DNA from 2 places in the Paenibacillus sp. LjRoot153 genome. Region 1 is predicted to be linked to the other one. Evidence: a T-box and tRNA genes for the amino acid it is inferred to sense, from the RefSeq annotation. Region 1 holds a T-box; the other holds one or more tRNA genes.
What was found. A T-box is a leader RNA that pairs with one kind of tRNA and senses whether it is charged. The one in region 1 lies ahead of ileS (isoleucine--tRNA ligase), so its partner is inferred to be a tRNA-Ile.
Positions count from the first base shown of each region.

Region 1 (6,645 bases):
CTTTCGCGATTGTGCTAGAACGAAATGAGATACCGGATGAACAGGTTGCACGAGAGGTTTCGCGCCGACTGTCTCCTGGGATTCCCGTCGACCTAGGTGCAGGCTGGTTCGAAGGAATGTCCATGCGAAACCGATATGCCCTATTGTCGAGGGTGACGCTGTGGCAACAACTCGATGCGTATATCGGTTCGCTGGAGAAAGACGCATTCCATCGTTCGCTCGTCTTTCTACGCCGAGCCTTTAGCTCGTTCGAGCCCAGGGAGAAGGCGGCAGTGGCTGAGATGCTAGGTGATATTTGGGGTGTTGACGCAGATATGGCCGGAGCTGCCTTACAGCAGCCTTTAAGCGAGGAAGAGAAGGGGAAGCTAGATGAGCTCAATGAATTTGATTTTGGGGATTTGTAGCCTATGACAACGATCGATCAAGAGCAAATGAAGCGTTGGCGGTTGATTTTGGGCGCTGCTTCCGAAGAGAAGCTGCAGTCATACGGCGCAGGAGATGCTATGCTCGACGAAGAGTCACGACTCATGGACGAGGCGCTTGCTGCCATTTATGATGACACAGGCGGCGCCCATGTTGATGATGGAGCCCAGACCGGAAGTTCACGCAAAACAGCCGGACTGGGACCTTCGTCACCTAAGCTCGCCAAGTGGCTTGGTGATATCCGAACCTTTTTTCCACCCGATGTAGTTTCTGTTATACAGTCCGACGCCATCGAGCGCAAGGGCTTGAAACAGCTGCTATTTGAGCCGGAACTGCTTTCTCAAGTAAAGCCAGACATTCAGATGGTAGCAACATTAATGGCGCTCAAAGGGAAAATACCAGAGAAAACGAAAGATACCGCGAGGCAGCTCGTGAAAGCGGTTGTCGATGAAATCGTGAAACGACTTTCACAGGATTTGCGAAGAGCAGTTACTGGCGCGCTCAATCGCAGGCAGCATTCACCTCTGCCATCCGCAACGGGACTGGATTGGAACACAACCATCCGCAAGAATTTGAAAAACTACAACCAAGAACGGGGTCTTCTGCTGCCAGAGAAGGTGTATTTCTTCGACCGAGCAAGGCGGAGCAAAGAATGGACCGTCATCCTTGATATCGACCAGAGCGGTTCCATGGCGGGCTCAGTCATTTACGCCTCTATTATCGGTTCGATTTTCGCCAGTATGCCTGCATTGGATACCCGCGTGGTGGCATTTGACACAGAGGTTGTGGATTTAAGCGAGCAATGTGCAGCGGATCCTGTTGATATGTTGTTTGGCATTCAGCTTGGCGGGGGGACGGATATTAACAAATCCATCGCCTACTGCTCCTCTTTTATCGCAGAACCTAAGAAGACGTTGTTTATCTTGGTCTCGGATCTCTATGAAGGCGGCAACCGAACAGAGATGATGCAAAGATTGATCGACATGTACCAATCTGGTGTGAAAACAATCTGCTTACTCGCCTTAACGGACCAAGGCACTCCTTCTTACGACGATGTTGTCGCAAAAAAGCTGGCGCAGCAGGGCATTCCATGTTTTGGCTGCTCACCTGATAAACTGCCTGAGTTGATTGAAGGCGCTTTGAAAGGGCAAGACCTTTCCGTACTTGCCGAGCGTGTGAAGCAGGGGCAGAAGTAGTAGAATCTTTAGAGGTAGCGACAGTAACGACGATAATAGAGGTAGCAGAGGTATTAACAGGAAAATATACAGCTATTTCAGTGAAATTTCTTTGAAAACTCGATTTAACTGTAAAATATGTAGGTAAATTCAATATTTTAGTCCATTTTAGATAAAATAGGTAAAAATAACTACAGGTTATCCATCTATTCTATGTTTGTTCAGATAATTCGAATATTTAACTGTATAAAATCCATCTATCCATCAGGCGCATAAGAGATTTGAGTAATTCGCACATAATTCTGACATGTGCAAAAAATAACCGACCGAGCACCAGCTCAGTCGGTTATTTCTATTTCTGATTTATTTCAACTGCACCCTCATAGAGGATCTATACATGGTCGGAGAAATCTCCACAAGCTTTAGGAAATTACGACTAAAGCTGGCAAACGATTCGTAACCGACTTCAAAAGCGATATCCGTTACCTTCATTTCGGTCGTAGCTAACAAACTACAGGCGTGTCGAATCCGAGTTTCCTGAAGCAGAGATACGAAGGTCACGCCAAGATGTTGGGTTAAGATTTGCGTCACCCTGGAAGGATGACAATGGAAATGAGCGCCGATGAGCTCCAACGTGAGCGGGTCACGATAGCGAGTATGAATGTAGCGAAGTATTGCCCATGGTAATGCGGTTTTGGAAGGCAATACGGATATATTCGGCTGTACATCTGAGCTGCTCGGGTGAAGCCTGTGAAGAAACGCAAGTATGCGTTGGAGCTCTCCTTTCAAGAGAAGGGGCTGCCATATATCAGCGGATTGTTCATATTCACGGAGCATGCCTTGCAGGTTATGTCTTACGATCTCACATTGTTCAGCACTCAGGTCATAGTGAGTTAGAAACGGATTGTTATCCGAAAGGAGCAAGCGCTCCGCTGGATCCCCAAGCAGCTCTAAGCCAAACATACAGTTGAACAGAATGAGTGGACTACCGGGATTAGCCGTGATTTCGTGCACTTGATAAGGAAGCAGAAGGGTGAAGGTTCCAGGCTGCATAGTATGTATTTGTCCATTAACGGTTTCATATCCGTTGCCCTCAACAACCAAAGAGAATTCCAAGAAATCATGGCGATGACTAGGAAAATGCTGATCAACCCGATTAATCGATAAATGAAAGGGGAATGCCCCGATATTGGGATAATCCGATAATTGCTTATTGATGGGAAATGTCATGAGAATCACAGCCTATTCAAGAAATGAGAGGTTTGTTCAAGGATTGATAGGAAACCTGCGCACACCTATTGTAACCTATTGTTATACAAGATTGAAGGAGGAACTCTCATGACCTTAACCATTGGTTCATTAACATCAAGTTCTGTTATAACAAGACATCCTGCTAACCCTATCCTTACGGCAGATTCCGTTCCCTATCCTACAGCGCTTACATTCAACGCTGGTGTTACCAAATTCCAAGGCCAATATATCATGGTGTTCCGTAATGACCACGGCTCCGTCAATGATCAAACGTTAGAGCCTTCGCATACGACAGATTTAGGCCTTGCCTACAGCAAAGATGGCATTCATTGGGATGTACAGTCGAAACCATGTTGGAAGTTGTATGACGAGGAAATCACACGTGTTTACGACCCTCGACTAACGGTGATGGATGGTCGTGTTTACATGTGCTTCGCAGTCGATACGCGCCACGGTGTTAGAGGTGGGATCGCGGTAACAGATGATTTTGATAAGTTTGAAATTTTGTCCATGTCAGCACCAGACAATCGGAATATGGTACTGTTTCCTGAGAAAATTAACGGCAATTATGTACGTCTGGAACGTCCTTTCCCGGTGTACAGTCGTGGGAAAGATCAATTTGATATTTGGCTTTCGCAGTCGCCTGATCTCAAATACTGGGGAGAAACGGATCTCGTCTTAGGTGTTGAACATGTGCCGTATGCGAATGATAAAATTGGACCTGCCGCACCACCAATTCGGACGTCTAAGGGATGGTTAACGACGATCCATGCCGTTGATATCGATCCAAACCGTGGTAAAAATGGCTGGGAGCCGACGTGGAAAAAGCGTTATACAGCGGGAATTATGCTGCTTGATTTGGATAACCCGAAGAAGGTTATAGGACTTTATAAGGAGCCATTATTAGCACCCGAAGTTAACTATGAAACAGATGGGGGCTTCCGGAATGATGTCATTTTCCCGGGCGGCATGATTCTTGAAGATGATGGTGAAGTGAAAATCTACTACGGAGCAGCGGATACTGTTGAGTGTTTGGCAACAGCGCATGTGGATGACTTAGTGAAGTTATGTTTAGAAGGAAATGAATAACGCCTGTTGACATTTGCTGATGAAGATGTGAGAATGAGTTAACTGAATGTTCGAATAAATTCATTGACGAGAAAGAGTATAGGGAGCCCTTGTTCCACAGAGAGTTGGCGCACGCTGAGAGCCAATGTTCAAGACTTCGTAGAAAATCCTCTCCGAGAAGGAAAGCTGAAGCATGTGAGTAAGCTGACCCGGGTTCCAGCCGTTACTAAGGATGCGTATGATGGTACGTAGTTAGAGGTGTCGTAAGATTATGTTATTGATAATCTTTACGGAACTAGGGTGGTATCGCGAGATGAAATCTCGTCCCTTATGGGACGGGATTTTTGTGTTTTTCACACAACCTTTTCGTCAAGGAACGAACGTTACGTTGGATGAAATGAGAGGATGGGACCTATGAGAAAAGTGGATGTGAAAGAAAAGGCTAGGACGCGAGAACTCCGAGTTCTTGAACAGTGGAAACAGAATGACACATTTCGAAAATCGATTGAAAATAGAGAGGGACAACCCAACTTTGTTTTTTATGAAGGTCCCCCAACAGCGAACGGTGAGCCGCATATCGGGCATGTGCTGGGACGAGTAATCAAAGATTTCATCGGTCGCTACAAAACGATGTCAGGCTTCCGTGTCATACGCAAAGCAGGTTGGGATACACATGGGCTTCCTGTTGAGCTAGGCGTAGAGAAAAAGCTTGGTATTTCTGGCAAACAGGAAATCGAATCCTATGGGGTCGCCAAATTCGTGGAGGCGTGTAAGAGCAGCGTTTTCGAATATGAGAAGCAGTGGCGTGAAATGACCGAAGCGATCGCATACTGGACGGATATGGAGAATCCTTATGTCACACTAACCAATGATTATATCGAAAGTGTTTGGCACATTTTATCTACGATTCATGCGAAAGGGCATCTGTATAAAGGTCATCGTGTAAGCCCGTATTGCCCGGATTGTCAAACAACACTCAGCTCTCACGAAGTTGCCCAAGGTTATGAAGATGTGAAAGATTTAAGTGCCACTGTGAAATTTACAAGTAAGAACGCTGATGAACACTTTCTTGCATGGACGACTACCCCATGGACGTTGCCTGCCAATGTCGCTTTAGCTGTAAATAAAGATGTGGATTATGTCAAAGTCAAACAAAATGGTGAAGTCTACATTGTAGCAAGTAACCTTGTCAATACCGTCATCAAAGGAGAGTATGAGCTCCTATCTACACATAGAGGTTCTGAATTTGTGGGAACTCCTTATGTGGCACCATTTGATTATTTACAAGTAACGAAAGGACATATCGTCGTAGACGCGGACTATGTTAGCGACACTAGTGGGACGGGGATTGTCCATATTGCGCCAGCTCATGGGGAAGACGATTATCGCACAGTACGCCAGCATGAATTGGATTTCGTGAATGTTGTTGATGCGAGAGGTCGTTACGTCGATCAAATCTCCGATTTTGCCGGTCGATTTGTGAAGGATTGTGACATCGATATCGTTAAAAGCTTAGCTGAACGTGGTCTTTTGTTCACCAAGGAACGTTATGAGCATAGCTATCCATTTTGCTGGCGCTGTAAATCGCCGCTACTCTATTACGCGACGGAGAGTTGGTTCATCCAAACAACAGCTATTAAAGATCAGTTGATCGCGAACAACAGCCAAATCACTTGGTATCCTTCCCATTTGCGTGAAGGCCGGTTTGGGAAATTCTTAGAAGAGCTCGTTGATTGGAATATCAGCCGGAATCGCTATTGGGGTACGCCACTCAACGTTTGGATATGTGAAATCTGCAACGCAGAATATGCACCACACAGCCATAAGGACCTCCGTGATAAATCAATAGATCCGATCGAGGAAAGCCTTGAGCTGCATAAACCTTACGTGGATCAAGTGAAGTTGCGATGCGCTTGCGGCGGTTCGATGCATAGAACCTCGGAAGTCATTGACGTTTGGTTCGATAGCGGCTCCATGCCATTTGCCCAGTATCATCAGCCATTTGAACACAAGGAGCTGTTTCAAGAGCAGTATCCTGCCGATATGATCTGCGAGGGAATTGATCAGACGCGAGGCTGGTTTTTCAGCTTGTTGGCAGTCTCTACTCTATATAATGGGCAAATCCCATATAAAGCCGTCTTATCAACGGGGCATGTTCTGGATGAGAATGGACAAAAAATGTCTAAGAGCAAGGGCAACGGGATTGATCCTTGGGAAATCATTAACGAATTTGGCACAGACGCATTCCGTTGGGCATTGCTATCCGATAGTGCTCCTTGGAGCAGTAAGAGGTTCTCCAAGCAAATTGTCGCCGAGGCTAAATCTAAGGTTATTGACACGATCAACAACACGCATGCCTTCTATGCCTTGTATGCGCAAATTGATCAGTATCATCCAGATGATTATCCGCAAATAACCTCCGTGAATGTGTTGGATCGATGGATTTTATCTAGATTAAACAGCACTTTGCACAATGTAGTAAAAGGACTAGAATTCAACGATTTCTTGAATCCCGCGAAGCAAATGGAAGCTTTCGTAGATGAACTTAGCAATTGGTATATCAGACGTTCGCGAGATCGGTTCTGGGGAAGCGAATGGACCGAGGATAAACTAGCAGCTTATCAAACCTTACGTCATGTTCTGTTAACACTCGCACAACTGATTGCTCCCTATACGCCGCTCATTGCAGATGATCTATATGCTAATTTGGGAGGCAAGGGAAGTGTAC
Region 1 is NZ_CAXUQH020000001.1:4,380,071-4,386,715, reverse strand. It holds gene ACSQ8P_RS18765 (DUF5682 family protein) at 1-404, shown strand, start outside; gene ACSQ8P_RS18760 (VWA domain-containing protein) at 408-1,619, shown strand; gene ACSQ8P_RS18755 (AraC family transcriptional regulator) at 1,962-2,828, opposite strand; gene ACSQ8P_RS18750 (glycoside hydrolase family 130 protein) at 2,937-3,938, shown strand; T-box leader at 3,993-4,249, shown strand; gene ileS (isoleucine--tRNA ligase) at 4,332-6,645, shown strand, end outside.

Region 2 (6,645 bases), 790 kb from region 1:
TTACTTTCATTTGCCGTACCTACAACCTTTTTCACAAAAATATCGCTCTCTATAGCTGGTAAATCTCTTTCATTATCCAGCATTTGCTTGATACCGAAGGAGGAGACTGCATTCACGATGGCCGGCACTTGTGCCTCTGACAAACTACCTGAGAACACTTTACCTCCATTTGCGCTTTCTTCAACTTGTACATAATCTTTCAAAGAGCCAACAACAGCGTCAACGATTTTCTCAACCTCAGTTGCTCCCTTTTCTTTAAAAGGGTTATCGAAATCGGCTGGACCTTTACGGTTTTGGTTCACTTCCGCCGAATGATCAAATACATAATATGTATTGTCCAATTCGTTTTTGTCAATCGTTTGATTCTTGTCGGCATACGAATATCTGGAGGTCGTTTCACCTTTGCCGTTTTTCGTTACTTCGTTATTCTCTTTTACTTGATTTACCGTATCCATTTTCATGAAATTGGACGATTGCAGCAAAATTTTATCATTGTCTTTCAGTGTATACATCGTCTCAACCGTATAGTTGTTAAGACCCTTTTCCATCACCGACGCCGTATTTTTCACTGAATCCTTCAACCGATCGTATCCGGATCCAAGCAGCGCATCAGCGAATGCTGTAGATACAAATAGACAAGCTCCAACCGTAAAAAAAAGTACTGTAATTGATTTTTTGCTAAGTTTCATTTCTCTTCTCCTTTTTTAAAACAATTTGCGGGAAACGTTTCCTTACTAGTTATTTTAGTATACGCTTATTGAATCCATCTAAATGGATTATTAACAAAGTATTAACTCTTTCGGAGACAGCGCAGAAACTAAAATTAAATGATAGGAGTCTGATGAATAATGAGTGAATTTGTAAAATTGTCTAAATCAGCTGTCATAGGAGCAGCGAATGGCGTCATGTTCATGACTTTCTTTGGTGCACTCTGGGCTTCCATTGGTATTGTTGGTTCACATCAACTTGTAGCTCAATGGCCACTTGTTCTTTCAGCAATAATAACATTGATCTTACTGAGCGGAGCCATTTCACTATTTGTTAAATCTCGTAGCATAAATCATACTGTAACACCGAAGGAAAGAGAAGACTGGAAACGAATTAATCGAAAATTCGGCTTGATATTTGGTTTGGAAGGACTTGCGATCTTTCTTGCAAGTGTCATTTGCAATACACTCGATCATTTTGAAGTCTTTTTCCCTATTATGGCGATCATTGTTGGTATCCATTTTTTCCCTTTAGCCTCATTGTTTCGAGAAAAATTTTATTATGGTACGGGTATTGTAATGAGTATACTAGGCATCATTTCATTATTTTTACCTATTAACGCCACGATCGGTGATGTATCTCTCATTGCGATTTCTACGTTTATCGGTTTTGGCTCCGCTGTGACGCTCTGGGTGACAGGTTTGAGAATCTGGGTAACCATACTTAAAAAGTTGAAGCAATAATGATAAACGCATGTGCGCACAAGTGTGCACAAACAAAAACAAGCCCCTCATTCCCATCAAAGCTTGATGAGAGCGAGAGGCTTGCTTTCGTCGCTAAAATAAATAAAAACCCTTATATACCAAGGGTTTCCGTACTATGGGCCCAGAGGGACTCGAACCCCCGACCAATCGGTTATGAGCCGACCGCTCTAACCAACTGAGCTATAGGCCCTAATGAAATTTGGTTGCGGGGGCAGGATTTGAACCTGCGGCCTTCGGGTTATGAGCCCGACGAGCTACCGAGCTGCTCCACCCCGCGTCATGTATGCCGCTCAACAGCGACAAAAATAAATATACACCAACGGAGATGGCTTAGTCAAGCGTTAATTTTATGCATAATCAAATCATTTATGTGTTGTATCTAACGCCAAAGCGTCCTTTTTTCGACTTATAAACCTCAACTTCCTGCGGGCACTCATACCCATAGATCCACCAATCTTCTTCCATACGTTTCGCTAAACAGCCCGCTTGAAACTTCGAATCGTATAATTTCGCCCAATATATCCAGTTCATGCGTGTCCCTCCATTATAGTCAGATCGTTACTTTTAGCTTATCCATATAAAGGATCTCTTATTAGCAGTATTGTCCAAAGATGATCTCAAATATGAAGAAAGCCGTTCTAATTGACCAAATAACAAATAAAATGTGACGGTTTACAGGAATAGCAGGAATTTCCCTGCTTTTGGGGAAGTTAAGTGATGTAGACCATTTTGTCAGTTGAAAAAAGGAGAAAACACCCATGATTGAAACAATCAAAAGCTACCTACAATCGCATAGGGATGAACACATAGAAGAACTCATGGCTTTCTTGAGGATTCCAAGCATAAGTGCAGTTGCCCAGCATCAACCGGATATACTGAAATGCGCGGAGTGGACTGCCCAGTCTTTACAAAAAGCCGGACTTGAAAATATTGAAATCATGCCTACGAAAGGTCACCCTGTGGTTTATGCGGATTGGTTGCATGCCCCTGGCAAACCGACAGTGCTGATTTATGGTCATTATGATGTGCAGCCCGCTGAGCCATTAGAGTTGTGGGAAACGCCTCCTTTTGAACCCCTAATCCGTGATAATAAGCTGTTCGGTCGCGGAAGTACGGATGACAAAGGCCAATTGTTACTTTACGTAAAGGTTGTTGAAGCTTTTCTACAAACACATGGGTCGATTCCGGTTAACGTGAAATTCTGCATAGAAGGTGAAGAAGAGATTGCTAGTAAGCATCTACCATCCTTTGTTGAAGAGCATGCTGCTAAATTGCAAGCTGATTCCATCGTACTATCCGACACACAAATGCACGGTCCTGGTAAACCAGCACTCATGTATGGACTTCGCGGCTTAGCCGGATTCGAAATCACGATCGATGGCGCTAATAGTGATCTCCATTCTGGTCTTTTCGGCGGTGCGGTACAGAACCCAATTCACGCAATGACTAAGCTATTAAGCTCCTTTCATGACGAGAATGGACGTGTAGCTGTACAAGGATTCTATGACCGTGTTATCGAACTCTCGGACAAAGAGCGCGAAGCGTTCAAGCAGGTTGAGCCTGATGAAAGCAAGGTTCGCACGGATTTGAACGTCACGGAGCTTTATGGGGAGAAAGGTTTCTCCTTTTACGAACAAACGACGTCCCGGCCTACTCTTGAAATTACATCAGTTAGTGGCGGCTTCCAGGGGGAGGGAATTAAACCAATCATTCCGAATCGTGCTACTGCCAAAATTGCATGTCGCCTAGTCGCTGCGCAGGTTCCTGAGGAAATCATGGATCTGGTCCAAGCCCATATTCATGCACAATCTCTTCCTGGTGTGTCGATTACGTTAGATCGTCAATTGCGAGGGAATCCCTTCATTACACCTATTGATGAGCCAGTTATGGTTGCGGCGGCAGAAGCTTATGAAGAAACTTTCAGTAAATGGCCTGTATATACACGCAGCGGAGGGTCGATTCCGATTGTTGAAGTTTTGGGGCGCGTATTGGATGCGCCTGTCGTGCTTATGGGCTTTGGCCTGCCAGGGGAGAATCTCCATGCTCCAAATGAGCATTTCCATTTGATGAATTGGGACAATGGGACTGAGACGATTAGTCGTTACTGGATGAAGCTAGCTGCATTGGCTGCAACTGCAACAGAATCTAACTAAGTTAGGGTAAAAGGAGTAATTTCTATGGGAAGTCCATTACACATGCGTGATGCACAATTGGAAGATTTAGCAGAAATCGTACGTATCTACAATTCCACGATTGCAGGACGCATGGTTACTGCCGATACAGAGCCCGTCACAACAGCTTCACGCGAGCTCTGGTTTCACGAACACTCTGCCGATTTCCGCCCACTATGGGTGCTTGAAAATGAGAACGGCATTTGTGGCTGGCTGAGTTTTCAGTCCTTCTATGGACGACCCGCTTATAACGCAACTGCGGAAGTCAGTATTTACGTGGATGAAGCATGTCGCGGCCAAGGCATTGGACGCTACTTGATGGAACAAGCGCTTGAAGCTAGTCCCAAGCTGGGGCTCAAGTCTTTGTTAGGTTTTATTTTTGGGCACAATGAGCCGAGCTTACAGCTATTCCGCAAATTCGGATTCACGAATTGGGCGCATTTGCCTGGCGTTGCTGAGTTAGATGGCGTTGAGCGGGATTTAATCATTTTGGGTAAACGTGTAGGTTAGTCGACACTCGTAAAATAAAAAGCGCTACACCTCTCTACCCGCGAAATCAATTTCGCGATGCTAGTGAGTTGTGGCGCTTTATTGTTGATCGCTTGGAGGACAAGGCTATTTTCTATAGTTCCACTTCCATTTAAATGGAATAAATACAGCTAAATTACGCTATTCGGCCTCGAATTTGAAATAAATGGATTTTCTACAGCTAAACCAGGCGAATCGGAGGATTTTGTTCGAACCAACTGAAATTAGCTGCACATTTTCCATCAATTCTATAAAAACATCAGAAAGCTGCGATAATAGATGGATAAAATCCATCTATCCGCTATTCGCTACACACTACTCTCTAAACACAACTCACTACAGACTACTCTACTCTACTCTACTCTACTCACCATTCATTCCTTGATCACACACTGCCACTCTCTACCCAGCCTCCGTCACAATCGCTTCTACCTCTATCTCAATCAACAATTTCGGGTCAATCAGCGCCTTCACTTCGACCATCGTCGCAACAGGCTGCACATCTCGGAAATACTCCCCATGCGCCCTGCCGAACTCTTCCCATAACGATATATCCGTCACGAACATCCGCGTTCGCACCACATCAGATAGCTGTGCGCCGAGCTCTTGGAGTGCCTTTTCAATCGTTTGAAGGATGAATCGAGCTTGCTCATAGGCATTGCCCACGCCAACAACCTCTCCGTCTTTCATCGCTGTCGTCCCAGCGACCTCGATTCGGTCCCCTATGCGAATGGCTCGACAGTACCCGACCACAGGCTCCCAGGGTGAGCCCGTAAACACTCTTGTTCGATTCATTTCGCAATCGCTCCTTACTTCTTACAAATAAGTTGATAATCTCGCTTGTAACCCCTCAGTCACCGGTAATAGCGGCAATCGTAATGCGCCTGAGCCGATAACTCCTTGTTGGTGAAGCAGCCATTTGATCGGAGCCGGATTAGGCTCTTGAAAAAGGAGACGAATCAGCGGAAGCAGCTCCTCGAACTCTCGTCGACTGTCTTCATGTGCCCCGGCAACGAAGCTGCGGATAAACGAAACAAACCTCTCCGTCTCCACATTCGCTGAAGCACTCATAACCCCTTTGGCGCCAGACTGCAGAGCTGCATACAGCAAAGTATCCTCGCCACATAGAACTGGTTTGGAACCCAGTCTTGTCAGTTCCGTGACCAGCTCAATGTTCGGTGTACTGTCCTTCATCCCAATGACCCCATTGATGTCAAGGATGGTTCGAACCGTATCAAGCTCAAGCGTCACACCTGTGCGATGCGGCACATCATACAAGATCACCGGCACTCCAACCCCTGCTACCTGACGAAAATGTTCAATAATCCCCTGCTGACTTGGCTTGTTGTAATAGGGAACTACAACTAATGCAGCTTCTGCACCAAGTTTACCTGCTTCTTCTGTTTTTCGAACTGTTGAACGCGTATCGTTCGTTCCTGTCCCTACAATTAAAGGCACCTCAACATGAGCTGCGTCGCGAGCGGCTTGTGCTGTAGCGAATAACACCCCAAGCTCGTCTTTAGTGATCGTTGGTGATTCTCCCGTTGTTCCATTGACAACCAATCCATCTATTTCATCTTGAAACAAATTATAAGCCTGATTATAAAAGGATGCCGCATCCACTTCAAACTCTTCATCAAAAGGTGTGACGATGGGTACATATAACCCCTGTAGGTCTTGTTCTTTTAGCAAAATAACCATCTCCCTGCCTCGTTTGTTTGTACATTTACTTTAGCATGGAACTCTTCATCACAGTTAGCTATAATAAATGATAGAACTCATCAAAAATATTGATAATAAAGCGAGGCAAATATATGGATCTAACGTATTTCCGCACCTTCCGGGAGGTTGCCCGTAGGAAAAGCTTCACTCGTGCTGCTGAAGAATTAGGGTATGCCCAATCGAGCATTACCATGCAAATTCAAAAGTTAGAACGTGAATATGGTGTCCCCTTATTCGAAAGGTATGGCCGACAGTTACGCCTAACTCCACCTGGAGAAAGCTTACTAGTAATAGCGCAACAATTGTTGGAACTCTATGACCAATCCAAGGAAATGATCGCCAATCAAGTTAGCGGAACGTTGACCATCGGGACCATTAACTCGTTAGCAGCGTATTATCTGCCGCCATTTTTACATAAGCTTAAACAGCTGTATCCAGGGTTAAATATTCAGCTTTTTCCTGACAGTGAAGCCTCTATTCTCACTAAGGTCAAAGAAGGAGATTATGATATTGGCCTTCTGTTAGATCAATATCCGGCAGATCCCTCTCTCGCTTGTACAAGTGTCCGAGAAGAACAACTCGTCTTCGTTGCACCACTGGATCACCCTCTAACTCAACAATCGGATATTAAGCTCGCTGACCTGGGGAACACGGAATTTATCGTCACAGAAGAAGGATGTATCTATCGAGGGAAGTTTGAAAGATTGCTTAAAGACAATGCCGTCGCCTTACAAATCGGTTTCGAGTTAGGC
Region 2 is NZ_CAXUQH020000001.1:3,594,767-3,601,411, reverse strand. It holds gene ACSQ8P_RS15060 (hypothetical protein) at 1-689, opposite strand, end outside; gene ACSQ8P_RS15055 (DUF7010 family protein) at 849-1,451, shown strand; tRNA gene ACSQ8P_RS15050 (tRNA-Ile) at 1,589-1,662, opposite strand; tRNA gene ACSQ8P_RS15045 (tRNA-Met) at 1,673-1,749, opposite strand; gene ACSQ8P_RS15040 (hypothetical protein) at 1,839-2,003, opposite strand; gene ACSQ8P_RS15035 (dipeptidase) at 2,231-3,625, shown strand; gene ACSQ8P_RS15030 (N-acetyltransferase family protein) at 3,650-4,153, shown strand; gene ACSQ8P_RS15025 (RidA family protein) at 4,574-4,966, opposite strand; gene dapA (4-hydroxy-tetrahydrodipicolinate synthase) at 4,988-5,872, opposite strand; gene ACSQ8P_RS15015 (LysR family transcriptional regulator) at 5,986-6,645, shown strand, end outside.
Region 2: it encodes a tRNA-Ile, which carries the amino acid that the T-box ahead of ileS (isoleucine--tRNA ligase) is inferred to sense. The anticodon was not compared.